Regions from separate parts of the Thermosporothrix sp. COM3 genome, predicted to be linked through region 1. Evidence: riboswitches for the same ligand, from Rfam matches in the RefSeq annotation. Region 1 holds a riboswitch; the other holds the start of a gene.

Region 1 (15,673 bases):
GCAATCATGCAGGGCAATGACTGGGGCTGGAGTTCGCCAACGATCATCGGGCTCCTGGTCGCGACCGTGGTGCTGCTGGCGCTCTTTGTCCTGGTAGAACTGCGTCAGCGCTACCCGATTGTAGATTTCAGTCTCTTCAAACGGAGGAGCTTCAGCGCGACCAACGTGGTGATGTTCCTGTTTGGCTTCGCGATGCAGGGCGGCTCACTGATTCTGGTGCTCTACTTCGTCAACCTGCTTGGCTATGACGAACTGGGCGCGGCCTATGCCTTGATCCCGTTCCCGCTGGCGAGCTTTGTCGTATCGGCTATCGCCGGGCGCATCAGAACAAACCCGCAGATCCTGGGCCTGATCGGCACCTTTCTGCTTACCGTCAGTCTGGTGACATTTGCCCTGCTGACACCCGATGCCAGCTACCTTGATATCGTCTGGCGTGGGATCCTCTTTGGCGCAGGGATGGGACTTGTCTTCCAGGCCTTCCCGGCAATCGTGCTTTCCGAGGTACCTCGCACGAAACTGGGCGTGGGAAGCGGCATCTTCAACACGTTCCGCCAGATTGGCTTCAGTCTCGGCGTCGCGGTCCTGATCAGCCTCTTTACCGGCCAGATTCAAGCCAATATGCAGCAGGCCAGCACAAACGCTGTTTCCATTGTGCAGGCAGATACCAAACTGCCTCAGCCAATGCGTGATGGCATTGTTCAGGGGCTCAAGAGCGCCAAAACGAATAGTAGCAACTATCGAGAAGGCGCATCTGGAGGCAATTCATCGAATCAGTTTGATCTTACCAAACTGGCCGATCAGTTGCCGCCACAGGTCCCCGAACAGCAGCGCAATGCCATTCGCACTGAATTGAAGGATATCAACTCGCAGATCCAGCACGAGTTCAAGGCGCAAATGACGCATGCCTTTACCGCCACGTGGTGGGCCGCGGCGGTGGCCTCCCTGCTCAGCTTCCTGGGTGCCTTCCTGGCTCGAGCCCCGAAGCGCTCGGAGATCAACACCGAGCAGGCCAAAGAACTCGCCATGAGCGCGCACTAAACCGGAAAAGAAAGGTCATCATCGAGGAGATGGCCTTTCTTTCCCTCTCCCCCTGTTTTGGCTTGACAGGCGCCTTTTCTTCCCCTATACTATCCTCATTGACAAATTACAACATATCTCTTTTTCAAAAATTTTCTTTCAGTAACTCTCACAAAATAGACATCGAATCAGGAGACGAATGACCTATGAAGCTCGCAGAAGCGCTTGTTCTCCGTGCCGATCTTCAAAAGCGACTGGCGCAGTTGCATTCTCGTATGTTGCAGTCCGTTCTTGTGCAGGAAGGCGACACCCCGCCTGAAGATCCACAGGAACTCCGGGCCGAGTATAGCCGCTTGCTCCAGGAATTGCAAACGCTGATCGTGCGCATTAATAAGACAAACCTGCAAACGCGCTTCGACGAGCACCAGACCCTGACCGAGGCACTGGCCCGCCGCGATATCCTTTCAAAAGAATATACCTTCCTGCATGAAGCGGCAAATACCGCTGCGGATCGAACCGACCGCTATGGTCACGCTGAGATTCGCAAAGTCGCAACCGTCGATGTCGCGGCGCTCCGCAAGCAGGCCGATGAGATCGCACGCCGTCGACGTGAGCTCGATACAGCCATTCAGGAAAAAAACTGGCTCACCGAGCTGGTCGACTAGAGAGAGAAAGTCGGTACCCGATTTCTGTGCACAGTAGCGACCACAAACCCCGCCTTAGGGTTATAAGGCACTTTTGAGTGTGCCCAGAGGACGAGGCACGTTTTCATTGTTATCGTCCGGCATTGTGACAAGAGTACCGGGCATCGCGCACTGTTCACTACCGCGTGGAGGACTGATACCGGAAGTCGGGGAGGGTGGGTTCGGGGACTCTCTCTCTACTCAACCTGCTATTCTGAATGAGATCGCACGGCTGCCAATCGGGCATGAAAACCCTGTTTCTAACCCTCTCTGCCCTCAAGAATACGATAGAGCAGCTTCAGATCAAGGTGCTGACGCAACAGAGCCGCCAGTTTATCATATTCCTGTTGTCGACTGAAGGTTGTATCTGGCTGCGGCTCATCCTGCGTATAGCGTCGCTTCCAGAGCGCCTGTATCACCGCTTTCCTGAATGCCTCGTTCTCGAACAGACCGTGGAGATAGCATCCGGCTTTCCATCCATCCGCGCTGATCCATCCATCCGTTTCCCCCTGTACAAGGCCAAAAAGCGGGTTCTCGGGGGCCCGGGTGCGCCCGGCATGAATCTGATAGGCCTGTAACTCACTATCGTCCAGAGCCGCAAATAGACCGCGTCTCGTCAATATCCGCGCCCGGCTCTGCTGTGTCACCTTCTCCTCAAGCGAGACAAAGCCGGTCTCAACGGGCAGCAGATTCAGCCCGGGCTCAACCGTTCCCGGAGCGCTCTCCACCCCCTCGGGGTCGCTGACCCGTTCGCCTAGCATCTGATAACCGCCACAGATTCCCAGTAACGCGGCTCCTTGCGCGGCATGATGTCGAATCTGCAACGCCAGTCCGCTACGCCAGAGCCAGCCAAGATCTGAGAGTGTGTTTTTACTGCCGGGCAAGATAATCAGATCGGGCCGCTCTGGAAGCTCCTCCGGACTCCCTACCAGGGAGAGGCGCACCTGCGGCTCGGCAGCCAGTGCGTCAAATTCGTCGAAGTTGCTCAAATAGGGATAACGAATAACAACGATATCCACGGCTCGGGTCCGCTTTTGAGGCCGCTGTAAGAGACTCGTTCCCCGCTCAAGTGAGACGGAATCCTCTTCAGCAATCACAATGTCGGTATAGTAGGGGACAGTCCCGAGTACCGGCACATCAGCCATGCGCGCAAGCAAGCGCTCCCCATCACGCCAGAGCGCCAGATCTCCCCGAAATTTGTTGACAATCAACCCTTTCACTCGTGCCCGCTCCTCTGGCTTGAAGAGCTGTAACGTACCAAGCAAAGAGGCAAAGATTCCGCCACGATCAATATCGCCAACCAGCAACACGGGAGCATCTGCCAGATGAGCCACCGCCATGTTCACCAGATCATATTGCGCAAGATTCAGCTCGACAGGGCTTCCCGCGCCCTCAATCAGTACCAGATCAAAACGCTGCCGAAGCGCCTCAAGCGAGCGCTGCACCACCTCACGAAAACCGGTACGATGCCTGTAATACTCCTGCGCCTCCATCCGACGCAGCGGACGACCAAGCATCACCACCTGACTGCGCGAATTGCCCTCGGGTTTCAGCAGAATCGGGTTCATTTCAACCGCGGGCTCAATGCCAGCAGCCTCGGCCTGGACTGCCTGCGCACGCCCTATTTCGCCACCATCAGCGGTCACAAAAGAATTGAGGGCCATATTTTGCGCTTTAAATGGCGCTACTCGTAGCCCCTCCTGCGCGAACAGCCGACAGAGCCCCGTTACCAGCGTGCTTTTGCCAACTGTCGAGGCTGTTCCTTGAATCATCAGTGTTTTTGCTAGCCTCATATTATCTCCTGCAATGCAGCGACCAGGCGCGGCCACTCGTCCCGTCGCCGCGTCGCCACCCGGATATAGCGTGGCAGGCCAAACGATGTACAATCACGAACCAGAAGCGCTTTTCGCAGCAAGCACTGCCGCACCTCGACCGCTGACCCAACATCAAGCAGACAGTAATGCGTGTGTGAAGGGATCATCGGCCAGCGTGCCAGCGCACGAAAAAAGTGCTCGCGTTCGATAGCAAGCGCGCTCATCGTCATCCTCAGGTGATCACGATCCGCAAGGGCGGCCACGCCCGCCAGTTGTGCCGCGCCATTGACATTCCATGAGGGCAGGTAACTTTGAAGCTGGCGCGCCCGCTCAGGAGGCAGTACAGCATAGCCGAGCCGCAACGCAGCCAGCGCGTAATCTTTCGTCATCGAGCGCAACACCACCACATGCTCGGCAAGTGGACCGGCCAGCAGCGGAAGAGCCGCACTCGTGGCTTCAGGCACGACAAAGCGATAGTAGGACTCGTCGATCACCAGTAGCGCGTTACAGGCAGTGCAGGATTGTGCAAGTCGGAAAAGCTGTTCCCCGGTCAGGAGAGCCCCTGTCGGGTTATTCGGGTTACAGAGCCAGACCAGCGCCGGGCACTGCCGCTCAAGCCAGGTACACGCCGCCTCCACATCAAGCTGAAAGGCCGCTTCCTCACACGCCGGGAACGTGAGAATAGTCGCATCTACCGCCTCAGAGGCAGCTTTGTACTCTCCAAAGGTCGGAGGGAAAAGCGCTACCTTCGCACCAGGATACAGAAAGGTGCGAGCAAGCGCCCAGATCAGCTCGCTTGCCCCATTGCCACAAACCAGCATTTCAGGCACAAGCGGAACATCTGCCAGATCGGTCGCGAGCAGCGCCCGTTTCAGCGCAAGGCAATCCCGATCCGGGTAGCGTTCAGGGATAAGGGAACGAAGCGCCTCCCGAACCCGAGGCGATGGGCCATAGGGATTCGAGTTCACACTACAATCAAGAACCGCGTCGGGATGCAGGCCCAGACGTTCCAGTTCCGCGAAATCAAGCGCCCCGTGCATAACTGTATGCATTAGCGGTTTCTCATGCATACCTGCCTCCACAAGAGAGCAAGCAGCAGGCCACCGCCGCCCACAAGCCAGACCATCCGCTCGGCGCGTTGAATGTGCAGTGGCGTCAGCTCCTTTTGCTTCTCCCCTAGAACATAGTGCCCGACCTTCTCTAACCGCACCCCAAGCGCTCCGGCAGCCGCCGCCATCGGATGTCCGGCATTGGGACTCGCCGTGTTGCGGGCGTCACGCCGCCAGATGCGCCACGCCTGCCGTCGATCTCCTCCAAACAGGGGAGCACAGAGCACAATCAGGCTAGCAGTCAGGCGGGAGGGCACCAGATTGAGCAGGTCATCCAGGCGGGCCGCCGCTTTGCCCAGATACTCATACGTGCCGCGATAGCCGATCATTGAGTCGAAGGTATTGACCAGGCGGTAGAGCGCCGCGCCCGGCAGGCCAAAGCAGGCATAATAAAACAGTGGCGCAACCACCGAATCGCTGAGGTTTTCGGCCAGCGACTCGATAGCCGCCGCGCCTGCAAGCTCCGCGTCCAATCGGGAGCGATCACGGCTCACCAGGCTCCGCAGCGCCTCCCGAGCCGCAACGATGTCATCGCGTTCGAGGGCCTGCCGTACCTCAGCACCCGCATCAACCAGCATCCGCAGCGCAAAAAATGGTTTGAGGCCCGCCCCGATCAGCAACCCATACAGCACAATCCCCACAGCGCCACGATGACGAACCCGCTTCGCAAGCCGCTGCACAATCCAGGCAGGGACCAGAGCAAAGGGGGCAGCCAGCACAAGCATCAGGACACCATAGCACAACTGTGCTCCCGGTTGCCCGGGCGCTCGCTTTTCCAGCCCGCGAATCAGTTTTCCATACCAGACAACTGGATGAAGCGACAACGGAGGTTCTCCTAGCAGATCGAGCCCCTGTGCCACAAGCAGCGCCGCCAGTTCAATCATCCAGCGATGTATCACTAGAACTCGATTCCTTTCTGCGACTTGACTTTGAGATAATGGTGCTTGACTTCCCGAACCTCTGAAACGGTATCGGCATAGTCAATGAGCTCGGGCAGCGCATCGCGTCCGGTGACGATCAGGTGCAGCCCTTCGGGACGTCGGTCAAAGATCTCGCGCACCTCTTCCCAGGAAATCCATCCATAGGTCAGCACGTAGGTCATCTCGTCAAGCACGATCAGGTCATAAGCGCCAGACAGGATCTTCTGCTTGCAGAGTTCCCATCCCTCGCGAGCCAGCCGCTTATCTTTCTCGATATCCTTTGAGAGCCAGGTGAAGCCACTGCCCAGAGGGTGAACCTCGATGCCCAGACGATGCGCGGCCTTCTCTTCGCCCCAGTTCGCCGTGCTGGCCTTGATAAATTGCAGGATACAGACGCGCATGCCCTGTCCCCAGGCCCGAAACACCTGCCCGAGAGCCGCCGTCGTCTTGCCCTTGCCATTGCCGGTATTGACGATCACCAGCCCCTTCTTGATTGCCGATTTGCTCTGCTTGAGTTCCTCTTTATAGCGCTCTCGCTGCTGTGCACGCACTTCTTCGTTCATGCGCTTCACTCCCTTCAAGAAAAGAAATGCAGGGAAGAACGCGCCTTCCCTGCCAGCGAGCTTAGATCGTGTCCGAACAATACTGCGGAAGCTTCTCGGTAAACTTATCAGGATGGACAATCTGAGCAATACAGCGCAGACCCTGCACCAGACGCGGCCCGGCATGCTGCGTGATATTCACGTTCACATGATAGACCTGCTTCTCCTTCACAGCCTGAATGCCTCCCCAGTTCGGGCGCTTATAGACGAGCGAGGGATCACCACCATATTTCGGGTCCTCGGTCAGAATAATATACGCCGGGTTTGCGCGAATAATCGCTTCATCGGTCACCTGAGGATAGCCGCCGTTGCTGTTATTCTCTGCAAAGATGTTGATTGCATTCGCATCGCGCAGCATCTCATCACCGAAAGACCCCTTCCCGAAGACAAAGGGCTTGCCCGCCGTGCTGTTATCCACCTCAAGCAGCACCTTTGGCTTCTCCGTGCCTGCGACCTTCTGAATGATGTCCTGACGCTCCTTTGTGGCCTGCTCATAGACCTCCTGTGCCTTCTGTTCGGTGTGCGTCAGCTTGCCAACAATCAGAATTTGCTCAAGTGATTTTGTGAAGTCCACTGCCGGGAGATCCACCACGTTGAGGCCAAGACCACGCAGCTTATCATCAACCTCATGAGTTATTCCGCCATGAGACAGCACCAGATCAGGCTTGAGGGCTGTAATCTGCTCGATGTTGTACTTGCCCATTGCATCCGAGATGCGCGGCTTTGAAGTCAGCTCTTTGGGGTAGGTAGTATAGTTATCGACTGCAACGACTTTATCCTGCAAGCCAAGCGCACCGAGCATTTCGCTGGTATTCGCGGTCAGCGAGATAATGCGCTGTGGTGCAGTTTTAGGATAAACAATCGGCGTTCCGCGATCATCGACCGCAGGCGTTGCCGCCACCGTCGGCGTGGTAGCAGGCTTGTCCACTGTCTGCTGAGCACCGCCACAGGCAGCCAGCACGAGAGTGAGCAGGAAAAGAAGAGAAATACGGAACGAGATGAGACGGGTAGACATAAAACGAAACCCTCCACTGAAAATCCTTCGCCCGCCGTCACCTCACGTCTTCTGGAGCACAGGTAAAGTGAGCCGTGAAGCACCTTCTGCCTTCACAAGCTATCGGTATGCGCTCGGTTCGCTCCCTTTGACGCGAAGGATCGTGAGCATTCCCTTTCTCGGGCAGGTCTCCTGACTTCTGGCTCCAAACGCTCCCCGTCTGCCTTCCCATAGCTTTTCGCTCAGTGGCATTGCTCTCACATCAACGAGAGGACGGGGCGCTCACCAGTCACAGTAGCGCGTCTGTGCCGGATTCACACCGGCTTCCCTATTCTGCCTGCTTCTTGCAGGCCACCCGACAAAGCAAATATCAATTATCCAGATTATTCTATCACCAGGGCATCTCTGCACGCAAACGCCTGACATCCAGAGGAAGCCCGGCGACCAGCAGATACACCGCATCAGCGGCACGCGCAAGCCGCATATTGACCCTGCCGAGCGTGTCACGATACACCCGCCCGATAGGATAGGGAGGCACCAGCCCGAGCCCCACTTCATTAGAGACCAGGATCAGCCGCTTGCTTTCATCGGCCTCGGCAAAGGCCCGCAGCAGCTTGTCAACCTGTTGCACTATCTCTGTATTGAACAGCGCTTCAGCCGTCGCCTGCTCCCCCTCGACAAGCCTCCCATCGCGCAGGAGCCAGTTCGAGACCCAGAGTGTCACGCAATCCAGTAACACCACATCGGCCCGCTCGCAGCCTCGCCGGAACGCGGCCTCCAGATCGTATGGCTCCTCAATGGTCACCCACTCCGCTGGACGCGCGTCCTGATGCCGTCTGATCCGCTCACTCATCTCGTTATCATCGGCGGTCGCCGTTGCGATATAGGCAACCGGGCACCCGCTCCGTGCCGCGAGCAGTTCGGCATAGGAACTCTTGCCGCTCCGCGCTCCCCCAAGAACCAGAATCAGGCGCGGCGGCTTGACAGGCTCACTCATAGCACTCTTCTCCTTCTTCTATAGCCAGAGGAACAGCAGCAGTAGCGCCACCTCGGCAAGCTCGACAATGGCCCCATAGCTATCACCGGTCAGGCCACCGATCATCCGATAAAACGGCCAGCCAAGCACAAAGGCAAAGCCAGTGCCAAGCAAGAAAACCTGTAGCCCCTTCAGGAAGCCCCACGGGCCAAGAAAGAACCCCACGATGAGCGTTACTGCCAGCGCCGTCACTCCCGCCAGAATCAGTGTTCCACGCGTGATACGCTGGCGAAAGGCATCTCCCATGCCTTCAGGTCGGGCATTAGGATAGGCAAACAGCGCCAGCAGCATCATCCAACGCGACATAGTCAGGGTCATCAGCAGGGCGGGAACCATGCGGGTCACGGGCAGGCCCGTCAGGCAGGCCCATTTGAGCAGCACCACGCAGATCGCCCCAAGCACGCCAAAACTTCCCACCCGGCTATCTTTCATGATTTCCAATCTACGCTCACGTGTATGCCCGCCGAAGAGGCCGTCACAGCTATCCATCAGTCCGTCAAGGTGCAGCCCACCAGTCAGCACGATCTCAGCCACGATCAGAAGTGCAGTCAGAGGCAGATATGAGAGCCGCCAGCCAAGCAACAAGGCGAGGATGGACAGGCAGCCACCAAGCAACAGCCCGACAAGCGGGAAGAAACCGCCTCCCAGCCGCCATTCATTCGTCTCTTTTTCATGCGGCAAGGGAAGCGTCGTCAGGAAGCGCAAAGCTCCAAGCAACTCGCCCCATTGCTCGCGCAATAGATGTATCAAGGATTCTCCACCTTTTGTTGTTCATTCAGTAAGATTAAGGTCGCCTGAGGTCTGGTCTCGGCCTGATAGAAAAGCTCAACCGCGCTCAGCGACCCGGGATCAAGTCGAAAACGCCATTGCTGCTCAAGCGGCATATCCAGCAGCAAGCAAAGCAACAACCGCAACGAGCCACCATGCCCGACAAGCAAGCAGGACTCCTCATCCGCACGCACCAGCGCGTCAAGGCCTTCTTGCACCCGCTGCACCACCGCTTCCAGCGACTCGGCCCCCGGAGGAACATAGCGCTGAGGCACGCTAAAAAAGCCCGGGTAATCGGGATCGCGCGCCGTGATCTCAGCATAGGTCAGGCCCTCCCAGGGACCAAAATCAATCTCGCGCCAGCGATCGTCCACATGCAGGTGCAGCGGCTCCCGGTGCGCACTGGCAATCGCTTCAGCAGTGGCTCGTGCCCGCCCGGTTGGACTATAATAGATGGTCGAGAAGGAGACCGAGCGCAAGCGTTGCCCGAGCCAGAGCGCCTGCTGTTGTCCTTCCTCCGAAAGCGGAATGTCGCTGGAACCACAGTAACGGCGCTCCGCATTCCAGATCGTCGCACCATGCCGCACCAGCCAGAGCCGCTTTGTCTTCCATTCAACTGCCGTCATATACTCCCCTTCTATGGTGTCATGCTAGAGTGTGGTGACAGTATACGCCCTTTCTCCCGGAATGGCACAGAGAGGACTTTTTTCGTCCCGGGAAAAATACGTTCAGGCCGCATTGGGAGCCTTCTCAAAAGCAAGTACCTCATTTCCATATTAACATTTTTTGCCAAAAACAGGTATACTGTTTTTAAAAGATATTATTGCGTGAAATACTACAAACTTAATCTATACAGTTGAGCTCTTGAGACCAACCCCGCTCGCACCCTTTGAGAAGGCGCAAGCGCATCTTTTTACAGGAGATTCTCTTTATGTTGCTTGAAGCGCTCTTACAACAAGATTTTCTCTCCCCCGATGAACGCCGCGATCTCCAATTCAAGCGGCTCAAGGCAACACTCAAGCGCGTCTATGAGCATGTTCCTTTCTATCGTACCAGACTGGAAGAGCGACAGATCACCCCCGACGCCCTGACCAGTCTCGACGAACTCAGCACGCTCCCCTTCACAACCCGAGACGACTTGCTTGATCACTACCCCTTCGGCCTGCTCTCGGTGCCGCGTGAGGAGCTCCTTCGGATTCAGGCATCGTCGGGAACAAAGGGGAGAGCAAAGATCATTGGCTACACACGGCATGATCTCTCGCTCTGGTCCGAGGTCTCTGCCCGTTCGCTCCTCTGTATGGGTATTCAACCCGGCGACCTGCTGGTAAACGCCTATAACTACGGCCTGTTCACGGGCGGCCTCGGCATTCATTCCGGCGCCGAACTGCTCGGAGTGACTGTCGTTCCAACCTCGACCGGCAACACCCGACGCCAGGTCACGCTACTGCATGATTTGCAGGCAACCGCGCTCGGCTGTACCCCCTCATATGCGCTGGTTATCGGCGAGACAATGGCAGCAATGGGCATTGAAGCAACCAGCCTGCGCTATGGCATTTTTGGCGCTGAGCCATGGACAGAAGCCATACGACAGCAGATTGAAAGTCGCCTCGGATTGAGCGGCTTCGACCTCTATGGCTTGAGCGAGATCATCGGCCCCGGCGTGGCGGTCGAATGTCCTGCGAGTCGCGACGAGGCTCGCCGGAGCGGTACGCGCTTTTTGCATGTTTTTGAAGATCACTTCTACCCCGAAATCATTTCCGCCAATGGCGACCCGCTTCCACCGGGCCAGGAAGGTGAACTTGTCCTGACAACGTTGACACGAGAAGGTATGCCACTTTTGCGCTATCGTACAGGCGATATCTGTTCCCTGCATACCGCTCCTTGTGCCTGCGGACGCACCCTCATGCGCATCAGCCAGATCAAAGGGCGAACCGACGATATGTTGATTCTCCGGGGCATCAACGTCTACCCGACAGAAATAGAGCGCGTTCTGATGTCGCTTCCCGAGCTCTCTCCTTATTATTATATCGTGATAGAGCGTCAGCAGAGCCTCGACAGCGTCACCGTTGAGGTTGAGCTTGCAGACCCCGACGCCTCTCCAGACGCGCATCAACAGCTACAGGAAACGATCGGCACATTACTGCTCAATGCATCAGGGCTTCATTTTTCGGTACAGCTCCATCGGTACGGCACGTTACCCCGCTCCGAAGGCAAAACAACCCATATTATCGACAAACGTGAAAGGGGAAAATGATGACACTGCAACTGGCAACAATGTATTGTGCTGTCAGCGGCTCGCTTGCTCGCCTGTATCTGAATCGCCCGGAAGTGCATAACGCGGCAAACTGGGCCTGGGTCAAGGACCTGGTCACCGTTACCGATTATTTGCAGCGGCAACCAGACGTACAGGTCGTTATTGTCAGCGGGAAAGGGCGCTCCTTTTGTAGCGGTCTGGATACAAAAGAACTGGCACATGGAAATCTGCCGCTGGAGTGGTTCGACACCTGGGAACGTGGCATGACGGCGCTCTCCGCGCTCAATGCCATCTCAATCGCCTCGATTCATGGTTATTGCCTGGGTGGTGGCTTGCAACTTGCTCTCGCCTGCGACCTGCGCATTGCCGCCGAGGACGCGGTGCTGAGTATTCCGGCGGTTCGTGAGGGCGTGGTGGCAGCACTTGGTCCGATGCGGCTCGCTCGCTTGATCGGCAGCAGTCAGGCAAAATGGCTCTGCCTGCTCGGCCGTCGTTTCAGTGCTACCGAAGGCCAACGGCTCGGAATAATCCACGAGGTCGCGCCACCCGAGAAGCTCGAAGAGCAGACAAACGCGCTGGCTGAAGAGCTCCTTTCCCTCCCCTTCACAGCCCTGCACCACACCAAGCGTCAGATCGATCTGGCCTTTGAAAACGACATCGCCACGCTGACCGAGGAGTTTCTACAGGCACAGCAGGAGTGTCTGCAATCACCCGAGCATGCCGAACTGATGGCAGAATATCGAGCAAGGGAGGCATTCCGCAAGAAATAGCCCGGACGTCACACAGAAGACCTGTTCAGTTGACAGGGCGCAACAATCGGTGTATGCTCATCTAACGATAGAAAGTGAGAATAGGAAGAAGATGCAATTCAGCAAACAGGCACACCCGCAATAAAACCTGATTCGCGGGCCTCCTCGACTAATTTCACTGCTGGCGTCGAAATAGTTTTTGAGGAGGTAAAAGCATGACACGATCACAGAAAGACGAAGCGTTCTACCGCTCTCTGGTTAACGAATACAACTATCCGTTTTCGGGGTGGGATTTCTCGCACCTGAACGGGCGCATGACTGACGATGAACAGCCCCTCCCCTGGGAGTATCGAGAGGAGGTAAAAGCACTCTTGCCGCACGTTCATTCGCTACTGGATATGGACACCGGCGGCGGTGAGCTACTGGCCTCACTTCAGCCATTCCCACCCGATACCTGCGCAACCGAGGGCTACCCGCCAAACATCGAGATAGCGCGAGCCCGCCTGGAGCCGCTCAACGTCCGGGTGTATGCGGTGCAGGACGACGAGAACCGGGCGCTTCCGGTCGAGGATCAGCGCTTCGAGCTGGTCATCAATCGGCACGGCGCATTCGACCCGCGTGAGCTCTGGCGCGTGCTCAAACCGGGCGGCCTCTTCGTCACTCAACAGGTCGGCGGAAACGACAATATCGAGCTCAATCGTATGCTTGGCGCACCTGAGCCCAAATATGCGGGCTGGAACTGCGAGACCGCCGTCAAGGAGCTACAGGAGGCCGGATTCGAGATCCTGACACAGCAGGAGGCTTACCCGGTGACACGCTTCTACGACGTCGGCGCGCTCGTCTTCTACTTGAAGGTGATCGAGTGGCAGATTCCCGACTTCTCCGTTGAACGATACTTCGAGCGGTTACTTGAGCTGCATGGGCGCATTCAGCGCGAGGGCTCTATTGTTTCGCACAGTCACCGCTTCTTTGTGAAGGCGCGCAAACCCACTGCATAACAGGGTTGGGGGATATGTCTTCCATATCCCTCAATTCCCATAGAACAGCTCACGCAGATAAGAATTCAAGAACAGGCCCTGTGGGTCAAGCTCTTCACGCACCCTGCGGAAGTCGTTCCAGCGCGGGTAGAGCTCGCTCAACTGCTCGGCAGTCCGAGTATGATGCTTGCCCCAGTGCGGACGCCCGTTGTAGCGCTTGAAGATCTCCTCGATATGGCGGAAATAAGGCTTGTACTCCATACCGCGATACATGTGAATGGCGATATAGGCCGAATCTCGCTGATAGGCCGGGCTCAGCCAGATATCGTCTCCCCGCACAAAGCGGCACTCAATGGGAAAATGGACCGCGAATCGATGTTGATTGATACAGTCTCGAATCTCCTCAAGCGCAGTCTTCATATGCTCGGCGGGCAAATTGTATTCCATCTCCTGAAAGCGCACCAGACGCGGTGTGGCAAAGGCACGATGGCTGTGATTCACCTCGTTAATATCGGGCACGCCGAACGCTGAAATTGTGCTCACCAGCGGGCAGAGGAGCGGCACCAGACGACAGGCTTCGGATAGCAGCCAGAAAAGCCCGTTCTCCAGCACCAACTGGCTGACTGTTGCCCAGATACTCCCGGCATTCACCTGCTCCTGGGTCTCGTTCATCAGCTTGATCTGAACCCACTTTGTGTAGGGGAACCAGTAGAACTCAAAGTGGCTGTTCTCTTGCTTGAGGCGGTCGATGCTCTCAAGGCATTCGTCCAGGCTGATCTTGCGGCTGACGTAGTGCAGGCGCCTGGCCGGAACCACACGCAGCGTCACCTTCACGATAATACCAAGCATGCCAAGCGAAACCTGAGCCGCCTTCAATAACTCGGGATTCTGCTCCTCGGAGCACTCAAGCAACTCTCCCGCAGCCGTGATCAGTGTCAGGCCGACAACCTGAGTAGCGATGGTGCCAAAAGCGATCCCGGTGCCATGCGTCCCGGTACTGATCGCGCCAGAAATACTTTGCACATCGATATCGCCCAGATTTTCCTGTGCCAGTCCATGCGCATACAGCGCCTCGCCAAGCCGCTTGAGCTTTGTGCCAGCAAGCACGGTAACGGTCCCACGTTCACGGTCAACCTGCTCGATTCCCTGCAAGCCGTCCAGCGAGATCAATATATCGTCCGTTTGTACCAGCGGCGTGAACGAGTGCCCTGTCCCGACAACGCGCATACAGCGTCCTTCCGCTGCGTGCTCTTTGACCATCTGCACCAGTTGGGAAATACTCTCCGGGCGCAACACCTGCTTTGGCGAACAGCGTACCGAACCTGACCAGTTGCTCCAGCGTTGTTCCATAATCGCTCCTTCATAAGGGAAAACTATAAGAAATTTTGACCGTCGCCACGATAGGTTGTCACGGTCTCAACAATCTGGCCCTCGCTGACCAGCAGGAGATGGGTAAAGCGCTCGCAGAGCTCCCCGGCCTTCGCGTGCCGGAGAAAGATCGGGTCACCGAGCCGAAGCGGCAGCGGACCTTTATAGAAGATCGGTGTCTGGACCTCCCCTGCTCCCTCAAGGCTATCGAAACGGGCTCCACGTGGTAAATAAGGTCGCGGCCACTTGTCGGCTCCAACCGCGCCAGAGGCCACATAGCCGCCTCCCAGGCAGGTATAGAGCGTGGGTGCAGGCCGCCGCACAATCTCGATCGCGTAGCCGGCAGCCGGAAGATAGCGAAACGAGTGGAAGGCGTCGAAGAGCGCAGGCGCATAGAAGGCCGAACCGACCGTCACTTCGGTCACACACTCCTCGGCACAGGTTGTCTCAATGCTGCCGGTGCCACCGCCATTGACAAAGCGTAGCGGTCGCCCATAGTAGCCCTCGACAAAACTGACAAGCTCCTGGCGCCTGCGAGCGACTTCCGCAATCGAGCGCTGCTTGAGCGTGCGAATCAGCGCATTCTTGAGCGCCTGCCCGGGAGTTGCGTCACCCACGCCCGCAATCTGCGCCTCATAGCCCATCACGCCGTCAAGCGTCACGGTAGGCGCGTTCTTGATCGCATCCAGCACCGGACGCACCTGCTCGGGTGTGCGCAAGGGAGAGCGCCAGCTTCCAAAATGCAGGCCGGGAAACGAAGAGGACATATCCAGATCGAGGCAGAGTGATAACTGTGTTTCCTGTTGCTCAGCCACTGAGGCCGCCTGCCGCACATGCTCAACGCTATCAACCATCAGCGTGATTCGCGCTCCCCCCTTCACCGCCTGCGCCACCTCGGCGATATCGTCGCGATGCCAGACCGGATAGGCGATCACCAGATCATCAAAGCCCTGTGAGGCCAGATAAGCCGCCTCACGCGCCGTAAAGCAGAGGCATCCCTGACACCCCTGCTCAAGCAGCCGCCGCAGCAACGCCACCGAGCGTACCGACTTGGTTCCAATGCGTACCTGCTTGCCGCGAGCGCGTCGCAACGCCGTACGTACATTCCGGTCGAACAGATCAAGGTCAACAAAGGCGAACGGCATCCGCTGCCCCTGAAAGATCTCGCGATAATAGGCATAGCTCCGTGTCAGAGGACGCTCCCGCATGAAGATTCCCTCCTCACCTGCTCTCAGCAAGCGCAATCACCGCCGTAATCAGATGCTCAAGGTCGCGCCGAGCCCGGGCCGGATCGCGATCGCTGATAAATTGCAAGATCAGGCCATCCAGGCCACCAATAATAAAACGCGCCAGTTCGGAAAACGAGAGAGAACAGGTATCAG
Region 2 (15,673 bases), 4.0 Mb from region 1:
AATCTGCGTCTCGTCTTTGACGCCGGTCGAGGCCAGCCGGAAGCTATGAATTGCCCATTCAAAGTAGCGCTCGCGTTCCTCTACCCGTAGTGGCGTTCCCTCGCGTAGCGCTGGCTCATCGATTTGAATGATTTGAATACCCGCCTCCTCAAGCGCCTGTACCTCGTCTCGAATCGCGAGGGCAAGCTGATAGCAGGTTTCAGCGCGAGGCTGATCGTCGCGCACAAACGACCACTGTAGCATAGTGACCGGGCCGGTCAGAATGGCTTTCAGTGGTTTCTCCGTCAGCGCCTGAGCATAAGTGATCCAGCGAACAGTAATGGGGCTGGTATGTACCACATCGCCATAAATGATCGGGGGACGGACACACCGTGAACCGTAGCTCTGTACCCAGGCGTTGGCGGTAATCAGGATCCCTTGCAGGTGTTCTCCAAAATACTCGACCATATCGGTGCGCTCAAACTCGCCATGAACCAGGACATCTATCCCGATATCCTCCTGAAACCGGATCGTTTCCTCGATCTGATGGCGCAGGAATGTCTCATAATCCTGTGTGTTGAGCTTGCCCTTTTTATGCGCCTGCCGTGCCGCGCGTACTTCGCTGGTCTGTGGAAAAGAGCCGATAGTAGTTGTTGGCAACAGAGGAAGCTGGAGCCGTTCCTGCTGTTTGGCTTTGCGCACCGCGAATGGAGATGTGCGCTGGGCCGATTGTTGCAGTGCGGTGGCAACCCTGCGGGCAACGGCTGGATTGGAGACACGAGAAGACGCGCGACGCTGTTGGATGGCTTCTCGACTGGTTGCGAGCTCTGTTTCAACGGCGGGGCGTCCCTCGTTCAGGGCTCGGGTAAGCACAACCAGCTCTTCCACCTTTTGCCGGGCGAAGGCCAACCAGGGGCGAATCTCTGCATCTATATCGGGCTCCTGTTCCAGATCCATCGGCACATGCAGCAGCGAACAGGAGGGAGCAAGCATGACCCTATCTGATCCAAGCGCCTGTACAGCCCGCTCGGCGTATTGCAGAGCGCGATCAAGGTCGGTGCGCCAGATATTGCGTCCATCGACCAGCCCGAGTGAGAGCGAGAGTGTTGAGGGAATATCTGTGAGGGCCTGCTGCAATTGCTCAGGGGCGCGGACCAGATCAAGATGCAGCGCAGCTACCGGGAGGTTAAGCGCGGTTTGAAGATTCTCGTGCAGGGGACCAAAGTAGGTGGCCAGAAGGATGCGCGGGCTGGCTTTGCTCAAACGGGTATAGATAGCATGGTACAGCTTTCTTATCTCATCATCAAGGCGAAGGACAAGACATGGCTCATCAAGCTGAACCCACTCTACACCTGCTGCGGCTAACTGCTGAAGTAGCTCTTCATAGACCGGTAGTAGCCGTTCCAGCAATGAGGGGAGATGAAGTGTTCCTGTATGTGATTTGCTCAGGAGCAAAAAGGTAAGCGGGCCGGGTAATACCGGGCGGGCGTAAATGCCGAGGGCCTTCGCTTCCAGAAACTCATCAAGCGGCTTGGTTGAGGAGAGTGAGAAGCGCTGATCCGGGGTTAATTCGGGCACGATGTAGTGATAATTGGTATCAAACCACTTGGTCATCTCCATTGCTGGAAGCGCTGTGTCCCCGGCTGTTACGGCTTTTGTGCCGCGTGCCATCATAAAATAGGTGGAGAGGTCAACCATCGTGCCGGACCAGGCATAGCGTTCGGGAATAGCCCCGACCAGCGCGATTGTATCAAGGATATGATCGTAGAGGGAGAAATCATTTGCGGGAACATGATTCAGACCGAGTGTATGCTGAAGCTGCCAGTGCTGTTTGCGTAGTTCGGTCGCTCTGGATTGTAGCTCTGTCGCAGTGATTTTCCCGGACCAGAAGGCTTCCAGCGCCTTTTTTAACTGGCGTTGGGCCCCGATGCGAGGGTAACCGAGGTTTGTTGCGAGTACCATTGGATTGTGTCCTCTCTTGTCCTGAAGAATAACAATCCCTTCCAGCGTGAAGACAGAGAGCAAGAAAAAAGCCTGATCCGGCGGGGGAACAGGCGCAAGATCAAAGAACTTGCAGAGCGTGATGTGCTCCTGATGTCTTCCCCTTTGACGCGAAGGGTTGCTCGACGGTTCGTACGGGTGGGCATTCGGGCTCGGGAGTGGTTCCCTTACCGTTGCGCGACAGCACCGGATTTGCACCGGATTTTCCCCATATTTCAGCTATGCCACGACAGCATAGCCCCGTAGATGCGCTATATTCGTTTTCTGCGCTATAAATGTATGCTACCATATTCAGATTCTGGCCGTCAAGTGGCGCATATTTTTCCACTGAAAAATGAGTCATGATTCCCGAAACAATGGAAATTTTGTCTGAGCGATTCTCTGTAGAGTGCTGTTGGCTGTGCTTTTTCTGTGTGACTTTTTGCTTTCTTTGTCGTCTCTTTAATAGCATAGTGGCAAGAACAGCTCAACTCTTCTTTTCCGAGGAAATGGCTGTGTTGCTACGCGGAGAATGGGTGAAAATTCAAGCTTGAGTGCAACAAGGAAAGGGAAACGTATGACAACTCAGGGTGGAAAAAACGTCCAGAATCAGCAAGAAGCAGCGCGTACGGGTGTGGCAACGATTCCCCGTGCGACCGAAACGTATTCACAACAGGGAAAGACCTCAATTGCTGATGGTGTGGTTGCGAAGATCGCGGGTATTGCCGCACGTGAGGTACAGGGCGTTCATGCACTGGTTCCGGGTGGAACAGGGGCCGCAATCGGTCAACTGGCAACGCGCATGACTGGTGGCGATACGCGCTCTCAGGGTGTCAGTGTGGAAGTGGGACAGCAAGAGGCGGCGGTTGATGTGAATATGATTGTTGAGTATGGTGTGAGCATTCGGCAGGTAGCCGATGCTGTGCGGCAGAACATTATCAACCGTGTCGGCTCCATGACCGGACTCACCGTCAAAGAGGTGAATATCTCGGTGGCTGATCTCTACTTCCCTGAAGATGAGCGTAAGCAGAAAGAGCAACCAGAACCTCGTGTCCAATAGTATGGCAACAGGGGGACATCTCTTATAGAAGAATGCTCCTCCTGTTGTCTCACTTTCTGTGGAAGGAGGGGGGATGACACAGCTTCATTCTAGCGAGATCGGGGCACCGTCTGCTGAGGTTCGCTTTGCTCGGGAGATTGCCCGGGCGGTTGTACAGATGCCCGAGTTCGCATCTCTGGGGCCAGGGCGCTTTGTGCAGGCGGCAACCTATGGCCCTGGTGAACGTATCACCGGGGTTGTGGTACAGCAGAGCGCTCCCGAGGTTTTTACAGCAGAGATCCATGTGGTGCTGACAGAAGCCGCACTACAGCAAGCGTTCATACAGCAGCCAATCGGGAGCGCATATCTGCTACAACTGGCTGACGCTGTTAGGAAGGTAGCGCATCAGGCTGCGAGTCGGGTAGCAGGTACCGCTACCCTCGCTCAAATAGATGTGGCCTTTGATGATGTTGCCTGAGCATGGAGGAGAGCTATGAGAAATGTATTTAACCGGATAGTGCTACTCATTTTAAGCATTCTGGCTATCGTGTTTGGTATCCTGGCACTGCTGATCCTGGGCGGGCTGGTTTCACCTGCACAGCTCAGCCCTGGTGGTTTCTTACATGGCTTATGGAGCTCGATAGGCATGAGCAGCGGGCCCGGGCGCACGACAGCACTTATCAGCAGTATTGTAGCGCTTGGTTTAGGATTGGTGTTTCTGGGGATTGAGTTGTTACCGGGACGCAGAGCGGGTGAGTTTGTCATTCGACGTGATGGCCTGGGTACGGTCTCGGTCGCACGGAACAGTATTGATGAGCTGGTCGGGCGAGTGGCTGGGAGTGTGCCGGGAGTGCGTGAGGTTCGTGAGGACGTGGAGAAGGGAGATAAAGGGTTGCGCGTGTGGGTGCGGGCGGCGGTTGCTCCCGATGTGGTAGCGCCAGATGTAGCCCGTACCTTGCAGGAACAGGTACACACCGCCTTACAGAATAATCTCGGGCTCCCTGTCTCTGAGGTGCGTGTCTCGACACAGCTTGCTTCATTGGAACATACCCAGCGAAAACGAGTACGGTAATCTGGAAAGGAGGAAATGATGTCAGGAAGAACAGCAGGACTTCTGTTCGGTTTTGGCCTGGGGGTTGTCTGGATGTGGCTTGGCTTCTGGCCCGCGGTGTTAACGTTGATTCTTGGTGTGATCGGCTGGTTGATTGGGGGTGTCGCGGAAGGCAAGGTGAATCTGGCCGATGTCTGGAGCGATTTACAGGGACGACGGCGTGAGGTGTGACCACAGGTTAAGGATTCTTGGAGAGGGTCGCTAAGCTGAAAGTAGAGTGCACTGTGGTTCAGGGAGAAGCAGGAAGAAGTCTGTGAGCAAAAATAACCTCTCCGATGAAGAACTTGTGAGCCGTTGTCAACGTGAATTGCCCGATTCAACGCAGAGCTTTGAAGTGCTGGTCCAGCGGTATAAGCCGAGAATCTATCTGCTGGTTTATCGGCTTGTCCGCAATGTGGAGGAGGCAGAAGATGTCACACAGGAGGTATTCATTAAATTATATTATCATCTTCACTCGCTTGATCAGCAGGGCGCGTTTACCGGATGGATGTATCGAGTGGCGATGAATGCAGCGCTTGACGCTCTGGAACGGTGTAAGCGACATCCCCACCCCGAGACGGAAGGGGAGAGCGTCAATGCGCTTGATCAACAGGCGGCCAGTATACCAGAACCAGATGAGCAGGTGATAAGTGCTGAGTTGCGAAGCTGCATTCAACATGTCTTGAGTCAGTTGAAGCGAGAGCAGGCACGGGCGCTCATTCTGCGTGATGTTGAGGGGCTGGAGTATAAAGAAGTTGCTCGCTTACTGGGAACCAGTCTGAGCGCCGCAAAGATGCGAGTTCACCGCGCCCGGCTGGCATTTCAACGCCTGTTCATGCAACAGCCCTGTGGGCGGATCTACTTTGAACTGTACGTTGAGCAAGAGCAAGAAAAAAGGAATAGCTATGAACTGTAAAGAGGTACGGATGCAGCTGCTCGCACTCATTGAGGATGATCTACCAGTAGAGCAGCGTGAGGCTGTGGAAGCGGTGCTTGTCCATTGCTCCGAGTATCAACAGGAGTATCTGGCAGCGAGGCAAGCCCGCTCATTGCTGCTCCTCTTTCGGTCGAAGCCGGGAGAGGCCGTGCCCCTTCCCGATTTTGAGAGCCGCCTGATGGAGCTCTTAAAGCAGCGAAGGAGTGACAGGTTGGTGCAAGAGGGGTTTGAGGAACTGGTACCTCTGGCAGGTAAAGAGCAGGTGTCATCAGAGGAGAGGAGCGCTGTACAGAAAAAAAGGTAGGAGCACTTCCCCGGTTGCTCCTACCCCCAATGCCAAAGGATTAACGCTCGATGGGTGAGCGTACAAGGCTACCCCACTCGGTCCAGGAGCCGTCGTAGTTACGGACGTTCTGGTAGCCGAGGAGCTGTGTCAAGATGAACCAGGAGTATGCAGCGCGTTCACCTATGCGGCAATACGTGATGACATCTTTGTCAGGCGTGATCCCTTTTTCCTCATAGAGCTTCCGAAGTTCGTCTGCTGATTTGAAGGTTCCGTCCTCGCGTGCGCCAGTTGCCCAGGGAATATTCTTCGCACCCGGGATATGACCTGCACGCTGTGCTCCCTCTTGAGGATAGTTCACCATATGGAGAAGTTCGCCACTGTATTCCTGTGGAGAGCGGACGTCAACAAGCGCGAGACCGGGATCTCCCAGACGCTCAAAAATCTGGTCGCGGAACGCACGAATACCCTCGTTCGCGGGCTGTGCCTGATAGTTTGTCTCCTGATAGGTTGGCACATCTTTGGTGTAGGGCTGTCCAGCCGCTTCCCAGGCCGCGCGTCCGCCGTTCAGAATGCGGAGATCCTTATGCCCATAGAGCTTAAAGAGCCAGAAGGCATAGGTGGCATACCAGTTATTCTTATCGCCATAGAGAACGATTGTGGTGTCGTTCGTGATGCCCCACTTGCTCAGCAGCTTCTCGAAGCCTTCTTTGTCAATGAAGTCGCGGCTTAACGGATTCTGTACGTCGACATTCCAGTCAAGCTTGACTGCGCCGGGAATGTGCCCGATATCGTAGAGCAAGACGTCTTCGTCGGCCTCAATCAGACGGACCTTCGGGTTCTGTAGATTATCAGCAACCCACTGGACATTGACCAGAACTTCTGGATGAGCATACTCTGCCATCTCTGTATCTTCTCCTTTAGCCTATTGTTGACTAAGTAGATCAACTAAATAACCTTCTAGCTAAGTATAGTCAGAGAATGGGGCGAATGTCAACCTTTTACAGGGATGAATTTTAGAGAGTATGGAAAATTCCATATGGATGGATGGAAGGCGCAAAAAAAACTCTGGAAGAAAGCAAACTCTCTTCCAGAGTGGATAGGAGAAACTCGGGCTAACGGCGTTCTATGCCAAGACCGCTTGTGATGGTACTGAGGTCATAGCGGGCTCCAGATTGCTCATAGCCACCAATAAAGGGATCTTCTGCCATCAACATTGGAGTATCCAGATCGATATAGCGGAAGCCTCCGACTCCGGCTACCAGATGCGCCGCCGCGCTGATCGCAAGTCGAGAATCGATCATTGCACCGACCATCAAGGCGGTGTTGGTTGCCCGGCAAAGAGCCACGATATCGAGCGATTCAATGAGCCCGGTTTTCATCAGCTTGATATTGATCACATTGACTGCGCCCATGCTAATCAGGCGGGCAACTGCCGCCGCGCTATACGCACTCTCATCAGCCGCAACCGGCACCGTAGTATGTTGGGTGACAAACCGCAGGCCCTCAAAATCTTCCTTGTGTACCGGTTGTTCCAGCAGAATAGGGCGGATGTCGCGTTCGTCCAGCGCTTCCAGACAGAGCAGCGCTTCATTGGGGGTATAGCCCTGATTGGCGTCAAGGATAATAGCTGCGTTGGGTGCTGCCGCACGAACCGATTCCACGCGGTCCACATCTTCGCGTAGATCTCCGCCTATCTTGATTTTGATAACGCGCATACCCCGAGAAACAGCATCTTGAGCCAGATCATATGCATGCTCGGGTGTAACGATGGGAATGCTCATATCCGTTTCGATGGAAGAAGATGCCCCCCCGAAGAAGGTATAGAGCGGGATCTGATGCGAGCGTGTCAGGGCATCAAGCACAGCCATCTCGATTGCGGCACACACACTTGCCTGCGCATAGAACAGGCTGCGCACTCGTTTGGCCAGGGGACGCCAGTTTGCGGCGTCTTCGCCCTGAATCAATTCGGCGCAAGCCCGGGCTGTAGCAAGCGCCGTCTCCTGTGATTCTCCTGTGCTTGGCGGAAAGGGAGAACTTTCGCCATAACCTACACTGCCATCTGCCAGCGTGACCGTAATCAGAACGTTTCGGGCGGCGTTGACGCTTCCAGTCGCAATGATAAACGGCTCCAGCAGCGGGATATTTAATGGTTCGACCGCTACCGATGTAATGAGAGTGCGCGACGTCATCTGTTTCACCTTTTCTCTTTCGGCGCTGAAAGAAAACTATGGATACGTGTTCGTACTGTGGGGGATGCTTTTACAGGCTGGTGCGATTGCGCTGGCGATCCTCATGGCGCTCAAGGGCAAGCTCAATCAGCCGATCGATCAGCTCCGGATAGGGAATACCGCTTGCTTCCCAGAGCATGGCATACATACTGACCTGCGTAAAGCCGGGCAGCGTATTGACCTCGTTAATCAGAACCTCACCTGTATCCTTATTCAGGAAGAAATCAATGCGTGAGAGGCCGCTGAGGTCCAGCGCGATAAACGCCTGAATCGCCATTTTGCGGATCTGCTCGGCGGTCTCCTGTGGGATATCAGCCGGGATGACAATCTGTGATTTGTTGTCGATGTATTTAGCGCGATAGTCATAGAACTCGTTGCTCGGGATCACCTCACCTACCACCGAGACAATCGGCTCGTCGTTGCCCAGAACGGCGCACTCAAATTCGCGGCAGTTAATGCCCTTCTCAACAACAATCTTGCGGTCATATTCAGCGGCGACCTTGATCGCGTGGATCAGCTCCTCACGATTATGGGCCTTGTTGATGCCGACGCTGGATCCCAGGTTTGCCGGCTTGACAAAGGTGGGATAGCCAAGTTCCTGCTCGATTTTGTCCAGAATGGTTTCAGGGGCACGCTCCCATTCATTGCGACGGAAGACTGTGAAGGGCCCGACGGGAAGCCCGACCTGTTGGAAGATCAGCTTCATCTTTTCCTTATCCATGCCCAGGGCAGAACCCAGGACGCCGCAGCCCACATAGGCAACATTCGCCATCTCAAGGAGTCCCTGGAGTGCTCCATCCTCGCCGAAGGTGCCGTGTGTGACGGGGAAGATAACATCAATCGCGCTCTGATCTTCCTCCTCGGTCGCTATCAGGCTCTGGAGCGTGGGATCACCGGAAAGCGCGACGGCGTGGGTGGTGCCTTCTGCGGAGCTCTCGGGGAGTGCGACCGGCGTTCCCGCTTCCAGTAATTTGGTAGGATCGGCACCCCGAACCCAGGCCCCTTCTTTTGTGATGCCAATTGGCACAATATCATACTTTTCCGGGTTGATCTGACGCATCACCGACTGAGCAGAAGCAAGCGAAACCTCATGCTCACCGGAGCGCCCTCCGAAGACCACGCCAACACGGATCTTTTTTTTCTGTCCCATTAATTGTGTTCCTTTCCCTTACAGGTGGAAATACCGAGCTGATTCCGCTCAAGGAATCAGCTCGGGACGTTATTCAGAAAGCATTCGCAACAGGCTATCCAGACCAACACCGAGTGAGCCCTTGAGGAGCACCAGATCACTCGCCTGCACCTGCGATTTCAGCAGATCGGCTGTGGCACGTTTGGCCGCTTCCAGTTCGGGGGTATTCTCAAGGTTGGCGCTATAGTACCAGGTCTGTTCTGCGGGCAAACCGGCTGCATTGGCCCCTTCAATAAAATACCGGGCGTGATCGCCAATCGCAACGATATAATCTACCAGGCCAGCAAGCGCCTCGCCGGTTTGATAGTGCTCGTCTCGTGAGTATTCTCCGAGTTCAAGAATGTCTCCCAGAACGGCCCAGCGCTTTCCGCTGACCTGTTTGGCCTCTTTCATGGCGCGGGCAATGGCAATGATCGACTGGCGGTTCGCGTTGTAGGAGTCATCGACAATGGTGCTGCCGTTGGGACCAGGCTTGAGCTCGCCTCTTCGCTTGAAGGCTGTCAGTTCTTCAAGCGCCTCGGCTATCGTTGACAAGGGAATCTGAGCGGCACAACCGACCGCGGCGGCAGCCAGCGCGATGGTGACGCCATGTTCGCCGGGCAGACGAAGCTGAACAGGAACCTGTTCGCCCCGATAGTGCAAGGTGAAGTGCAGCCCGAAGAGCGCATCTCCACCGATATCGGTGGCGCGTACGTCTGCCGCTTCGTCGGTGCCATAGAAGAGCACGCGGGCACGGGTTTTTTCCTGCATGCCACGAACGCGCAAGTCATCATAGTTCAGGATTGCGATACCATCTGGCTCAAGCACCTGAACCAGCTCACTCTTTGCGATGGTGACCTGTTCCTGTGATCCAAAATAGCCGAGATGAGAGGCTCCCACATTGGTAATAACCGACCAATCAGGGCGCGTGATGGTGCTCAACATTGCGAGCTCACCAACCCACTGCGCCCCCATTTCAAGCACAGCGTACCGATGATGTGATTCCAGATTGAGCAGTGTAATCGGGAAGCCAATCTCAGTGTTATAGGAGGCTGCCGTCTTGAGGGTTGGCGCTACCTTGCTCAGGATCGTTGCGATGGCTTCTTTGGTGCTTGTCTTGCCGTTGCTGCCGGTAATTCCTATATAAGTGGTCTCGGGCTGCCGGCGGGTGCGCATCCGCGCAGTGTTGTGGAGAGCCTCAACGACATTGGGAACGACAAACTGAATGAAATCAGCAGGAACGTCGGAGGCTGGTACGGGATGTTCGCAGAGCGCCGCCTTTGCGCCCGCTTGAGCGGCTTTTGTGATAAAAGTATGGCCATCGACCTTTGCTCCTTTGATCGCAAGAAAGAGATCTCCGGGGCCGATCTGACGGCTGTCGTGATGTGCTGCATGGAACGTCAGGTCTGGGTCTGGCTGTTGAGCGCAGACCATTTCTAGCTTGCCTTTGTTTCCTTGCAGGATGTCGTTGAGGGTAAACATAGTGTCAGCTTCCTCTACATTCTGATACTATTTTGGTGCAATTATATCATGGATGACCTATTCTCTCCTTCCCCTCTTCCCTTCGTCCTGTATCTTCTCTCCTATCCCTTTTCAATCCTGACTAATAAAATGTTAGGTACTTGACGATGATGAGGACCTCGTGTTATACTAATGTCAACTCAGTAGTAAGATATTATTTAGCAGCTAACTATTAATAAGTAGGGACGTCCTTTGCGGATGGCTCGCCTACCTTTTTGTTGGAGAGAGGAGTTGTATTCTTATGACCTGGCAGATTGATCCATCTCACTCCCGCGTTGGCTTTTCTGTCAAACACATGATGATCAGCACTGTGCGTGGCCAGTTTAACTCATTCCGTGGTACGTTGAATATCGATGAGCAGAACCCTGCTGCTTCCTGGGTTGAAGCTGAAGTAGATGTTGCGAGCATCGACACCGGGGATAGCAATCGTGATGCCCATTTGAAGTCTGGTGAGTTCTTCCTGGCCGAGGAGTACCCAACCATCACCTTTAAGAGTACCAAAGTGGAGCCCGCAGGCGAGGGCGAGTACAAGGTGACCGGTGATCTGACTTTGCGTGGCGTGACCAAACCTGTCGTGTTTGATGTTGAGTATGGCGGTCAGGGGAAAGATCCCTTCGGAAACGTCAAAGCCGGTATCTATGCCCGCACAAAGATCAATCGTAAAGACTTTGGCGTCAACTATCATGTCGTTCTAGAAAGCGGTGGTCTGCTGGTTGGCGATGAGGTTAAACTTGAGCTTGAGCTAGAGGCTGTGAAATCCGCCGAATAGATATATCAGCAGATAATACCAGTTGTCTCCTCAGTGGAAAAGAGCATTCACCCGATACCGACAGTGGGTGAACGCTCTTTTTTTGCGTCTATGCTTCAAGCAGATTCTTACAAATGCGGCCATCTTTAATGACGAGACGCACGTTATCAGGATTACCAAAAAGGTCGATATCATCAAGCGGATTGCCCGAGAGCACGATCATATCCGCAAGTTTGCCTTCTTCCAGTGTGCCGAGCTGGTCATCCAGATGGAGCAGCCGCGCCGCATGAAGCGTCGAGGCCTGAATAGATTGCATTGGTGTCATACCATGTTTGACCATCAGTGAGAGCTCGCGCCCATTGCCTCCATGCCGTCCAACACCCGAGTCGGTTCCCATCGCGATTTTTACTCCGGCTTCGACGGCGCGTCGATAACTTGCCTGATGCGCTTCCACGACCTGTAGCGCTTTGGCGGCGATCATCGGGGGAACGATTTCGGGATGCTCATGTGAAAAATCGATGACATCGAGTGGAGCAACAAGTGTCGGCACCAGATACACACTTTTTTTCAGCATCAGCTCGATCGCTTCATCCGTTAAATAAATGCCATGTTCGATGGAAGCGACTCCTGCTTTTATGGCATTAATTATACCTTCTGCACCCTGTGCGTGGGCCATGCAACGCTTGCCTTGCGCCGCTGCCTCATAGACCGCTGTTTTGATCTCATCAATAGTAAGCTGGGCCGAGGTGGGAGCATCGGCTGTTGAAAGAACGCCGCCGGTCGTTGCAAGCTTGATCCAGTCGGCTCCGGCGCGTAGAAGCTCACGTGTCACCTTGCGCACCTCGTCCTCTCCATCCGCAACTGCGCGTGGAACATCGGTAAGCTGAAGACCAAACAGGCCAAGATCGCAGCCACAGGGATAGTAGCCGTCTCCATGTCCACCTGTTTGCGAAATAATAGAGACAGAGATCAGCATGCGAGGTCCTTCAATGATTCCCTGCTGGACGGCCATCTTCACACCTGCTGGAGTGCCGCCCGCATCACGAACGGTAGTCACACCCGCGTCAAGGGTTGCTCGCATTCGGGGAATGGCCTGAAACAGGCGCAAGGAGGACGGTGTAATCAGGTATTGCGCCATATTTGGATATTCCATCAGGAAATGAACGTGTGTGTCAATCAACCCAGGGAGCAGCGTTGCCCCTTGAAGGTCAATTGTCCGGGTGCCCGCGGGAATCTTGATGGTTTTGCCGATAGCTCGAATACGATTCTCTTCGATCAGAATGCTGATGTCTGAAATGGGATCGCGCCCGGTACCATCGATGATGGTGGCGTTGGTAAGGGCGATCATAGATGAAACTCCTTTCCGGGGCTATGAAACGTGCATTGCTTTCTTCATTGTACAATAAGAAGAAGAATATATCGGTTGAGAAAGGGGGCTTATCTGATGAAAGCAGTTCTAATTACCGGGGCAGGCGGGCCCGAAGTGCTCAGCATTCAGAATGTTGAGCCGCCCCAACCTTATGGGGAGTATGTCCTTGTGCGCGTGCGGGCTGCCGGGTTAAACCGGGCGGATATCGGGCAACGCATGGGGAATTATCCCGCACCGCCAGGAGCTCCGGCGAACATTCCCGGACTTGAATTTGCTGGTGAGGTGGCTGAGATCGGGCCTCAGGTACGGCGCTGGAAGCCCGGTCAGCGCGTAATGGGTATCGCGGGCGGTGGTGCTCAGGCCGAGTTTCTGCTTGCCCATGAGGGACTGCTTGTGGAGATCCCGGAGAACCTTGATTATGTGCAGGCGGCGGCGATTCCCGAAGTCTTTATGACGGCTCATGACGCGCTCTTTACTCAGGGGGGCCTGAAAATGGGTGAGCGTCTGCTTGTGCATGCGGCGGGAAGCGGTGTCGGTACGGCGGCTATTCAGCTTGCGCGCGCTGTTGGAGCGACGGTGTATGGAACATCTCGGACACCTGCAAAGCTGGAAAAAGCCAAGCCGCTCGGGCTAGATGTGGGGCTGGGTGCGGACCATTTCGCCGAAGAGGTGCAGCAGATGACAAAGGGTGAAGGGGTCCATCTGGTGCTCGATTTCATTGGGGCTGCCTATATGGAGCAGAACCTTGATGCGCTTGGTCCGTGGGGGCGTCTGGTCTATCTGGCAACGATGGGAGGAGCGAAGGCATCGGTTAATCTGGCGAAGGTGATGGGAAAGCGTATCAGTATTCGCGGCTGTACTTTGCGCTCGCGAACGCTGGAAGAGAAGCTTGCTGTCACTCGTCTCTTCACAACGCAGGTGATGCCTCTCTTTGAGAAGAGCCGTATTCAACCGGTGGTTGAGACGACATTCCCCCTTCATAAGATCGCTGAGGCGCATCGGGCAATGGAGGAGAACCGGAACTTTGGTAAGATTGTCCTCACGCTAGATTAGCGGGCTGTTCCCGGGATTTCCCGGGCAGCCCTGTTTCTTTATAGAACGGGCGCGGGAAAACCCCCTGGATTTCTCCGGGGGATGAAAGCGCCCTTCCTTGTTTGGCGGATGGGGTGGGGAGATACTGTTGACGTTTTACACCATATGGGATATCATGTAACGCATGAAACAGAAGAGAGCATACAAGTACCGCATCTATCCAACCGATGAGCAAAAGCATCGTCTTGCTCGCACCTTCGGCTGTGTCCGTTTTGTCTTCAATTGGGCGTTGCGTCAAAAGACCGATGCCTACTACAACGAGCAGAAGCGGATCTACTACAAAGATCTGAGCGAGATGCTGACGGCTTTGAAGAAGCAAGACGAGTATGCCTGGCTGAACGACGTCTCTTCTGTTCCCCTGCAACAAAGTTTGCGTCATCTGGAGAAGGCGTTCATCAACTTCTTTGAGGGACGTGCTCAGTATCCCACGTTCAAAAAGAAGCGCCATCAGCAATCCGCAACCTATACCAGCAATGCCTTTGTCTGGCGCAATGGGATGATCACTCTTGCCAGGATGAACGAGCCGCTTGACATTCGATGGTCGCGTCCCTTGCCTGATGGCAGTAAGCCTTCCAGTGTCACCGTCTCCAAAGATGGTGCTGAGCGCTCTTTTATCTCCATCCTGGTAGAAGAAGACAGTGAACACCTGCCTCCCTCTGTCCAGTCTGTCGGTGCTGATCTTGGCTTGAAGTCCCTGGTGGTCTTGTCTACGGGTGAAAAGGTCGGCAATCCCAAATGCTTTGCCAAAGACGAAAAGAAGCTGGCAAAAGCGCAGAGACGACACGCGAAAAAGAAAAAGGGATCGAAGAACCGAGACAAGGCTCGCAAGAAAGTGGCTCGTATTTATGCCCGGATCGCTGATCGACGCCGTGATTTCCTGCAGAAACTCTCGACAAGATTGATCCGTGAAAACCAAACGATCTGCGTCGAGACGCTGGCAGTCAAAAACATGGTCAAGAACGAGAAACTCGCCAAAGCGATCAGCGATGTTGGATGGTCGGAGCTGGTGTCCCAATTGGAATACAAAGCGAACTGGTATGGTCGAACCCTGGTCAAGATGGATCGGTGGTACCCATCCAGGAAGCGCTGTTGCGCTTGTGGGCATCTTCTCGACGCCTTAGCGCTTGATGTGCGTGAATGGACGTGCCCTGCATGTGGGGTCCATCATGACCGTGATATCAACGCAGCAAAGAACATGGTGGCCGCCGGGCTGGCGGTGTCAGCCTGTGGAGAGGCGGTAAGACCCGGTGCGGTGAAAACCAAAGCGGGCACGCCTCGTCGAAGCAGGAAAGCCCGCTCGTGAGGGTGGGAATCCCCCGTGCTTGAGCCGGGGGAGAAGGTCAATAGCTGAATGCAGCGCTCCCGAGGGCAGCACTATTCATCATTTCTTCCTGATACAGGCGATGCAGGAACCAGCCGAATGCTGTAAGAAAGCTCAGAGATGGGCAGGACGCGGCTGCTGGCTCCAGGCGAATCTTCTTCCCGCTCACCTGCACAAGCGGCGCACCGCTTTGATCGTGCCAGCTAAAGGAGCCCTTGAGCACTCCATCTTTCGTCCAGGCATACTGTCCATCTGGCAAAATGAGCGTATAGCGCGTCGAGCTATGCCGCTGGAGCGTAAGCACATTCGCGCCTTCAATCTGGATCTCTGGCTTGAAAAAGCCCTTACGAGAGAAGGTCCAGGTATGTTCTCCTATCTGGATCGTCGTCTGTGAACTGATGCTGGATTTCCAGCGCAATGTAGCGATGAGCGTGTTCTGATCAGCCCAGAGCTGGCTTTCCCTCTTGAACATGCCAGCCGAGCGAATTTCAAGCTCCTGGCCAATAAAGGGATACAGGTAATCCATGTTGTACCTTCTTCTCTGTGACCATTATTAATACTGTATATAATTGGTATACGTCGGAGCGTGAGAAAGGTTAAAAGGCAAGTGTTCTGGGAAACAGGCTTCGTTTAGAGTGCGATGGGGACCCGTTCCAGAATCAGCAGTTCAGTGTGGGGATGCTTTCCCGTGACCCGGGCAATGCTCGAACTGGCATTGTACGTCACGCATATATCTAGATCGGCTCGAAGACCTGCATTGATGACCGAGCGTGCCGAGCGACAGTATTCCAGCAATTTTGGAGGCGCGTAGGTCTGATAGAGTGCGAGCGCCGCATGGACGCTTTCATGTAGTTCCAGTGTAGGCGTCTGTTCGATGAGCATCTGTGCCAGATAGCCCGCGCAGACGGCGTCATC

What was found. Region 1 has a riboswitch for cobalamin ahead of KTH_RS03465 (ABC transporter substrate-binding protein). Riboswitches for the same ligand answer to the same signal wherever they lie in the genome.
Region 2: it holds a riboswitch for cobalamin, as region 1 does, so the genes downstream of both, metE (5-methyltetrahydropteroyltriglutamate--homocysteine S-methyltransferase) here and KTH_RS03465 (ABC transporter substrate-binding protein) in region 1, are expected to answer to the same signal.

What each region holds. Positions count from the first base shown of each region.
Region 1 is NZ_AP019376.1:796,789-812,461, reverse strand. It holds gene KTH_RS03495 (DHA2 family efflux MFS transporter permease subunit) at 1-1,038, shown strand, start outside; gene KTH_RS03490 (DIP1984 family protein) at 1,224-1,682, shown strand; gene KTH_RS03485 (cobyric acid synthase) at 1,961-3,493, opposite strand; gene KTH_RS03480 (pyridoxal phosphate-dependent aminotransferase) at 3,490-4,584, opposite strand; gene cbiB (adenosylcobinamide-phosphate synthase CbiB) at 4,566-5,522, opposite strand; gene cobO (cob(I)yrinic acid a,c-diamide adenosyltransferase) at 5,522-6,106, opposite strand; gene KTH_RS03465 (ABC transporter substrate-binding protein) at 6,168-7,160, opposite strand; cobalamin riboswitch at 7,305-7,513, opposite strand; gene cobU (bifunctional adenosylcobinamide kinase/adenosylcobinamide-phosphate guanylyltransferase) at 7,531-8,136, opposite strand; gene cobS (adenosylcobinamide-GDP ribazoletransferase) at 8,155-8,925, opposite strand; gene cobC (alpha-ribazole phosphatase) at 8,922-9,569, opposite strand; gene KTH_RS03445 (phenylacetate--CoA ligase family protein) at 9,875-11,197, shown strand; gene KTH_RS03440 (enoyl-CoA hydratase/isomerase family protein) at 11,194-11,967, shown strand; gene KTH_RS03435 (class I SAM-dependent methyltransferase) at 12,162-12,944, shown strand; gene KTH_RS03430 (D-arabinono-1,4-lactone oxidase) at 12,975-14,273, opposite strand; gene KTH_RS03425 (amino acid deaminase/aldolase) at 14,297-15,499, opposite strand; gene KTH_RS03420 (TetR/AcrR family transcriptional regulator) at 15,513-15,673, opposite strand, start outside.
Region 2 is NZ_AP019376.1:4,767,603-4,783,275, reverse strand. It holds gene metE (5-methyltetrahydropteroyltriglutamate--homocysteine S-methyltransferase) at 1-1,941, opposite strand, end outside; cobalamin riboswitch at 2,101-2,239, opposite strand; gene KTH_RS20265 (Asp23/Gls24 family envelope stress response protein) at 2,537-3,019, shown strand; gene KTH_RS20260 (hypothetical protein) at 3,093-3,476, shown strand; gene amaP (alkaline shock response membrane anchor protein AmaP) at 3,492-4,070, shown strand; gene KTH_RS20250 (hypothetical protein) at 4,086-4,280, shown strand; gene KTH_RS20245 (RNA polymerase sigma factor) at 4,363-5,004, shown strand; gene KTH_RS20240 (anti-sigma factor family protein) at 4,994-5,329, shown strand; gene KTH_RS20235 (sulfurtransferase) at 5,370-6,212, opposite strand; gene KTH_RS20230 (dipeptide epimerase) at 6,424-7,500, opposite strand; gene KTH_RS20225 (D-alanine--D-alanine ligase) at 7,571-8,689, opposite strand; gene KTH_RS20220 (UDP-N-acetylmuramoyl-tripeptide--D-alanyl-D-alanine ligase) at 8,759-10,189, opposite strand; gene KTH_RS20215 (YceI family protein) at 10,470-10,997, shown strand; gene KTH_RS20210 (metal-dependent hydrolase family protein) at 11,086-12,324, opposite strand; gene KTH_RS20205 (NAD(P)H-quinone oxidoreductase) at 12,421-13,398, shown strand; gene KTH_RS20200 (RNA-guided endonuclease TnpB family protein) at 13,562-14,740, shown strand; gene KTH_RS20195 (hypothetical protein) at 14,778-15,284, opposite strand; gene KTH_RS20190 (2-phosphosulfolactate phosphatase) at 15,389-15,673, opposite strand, start outside.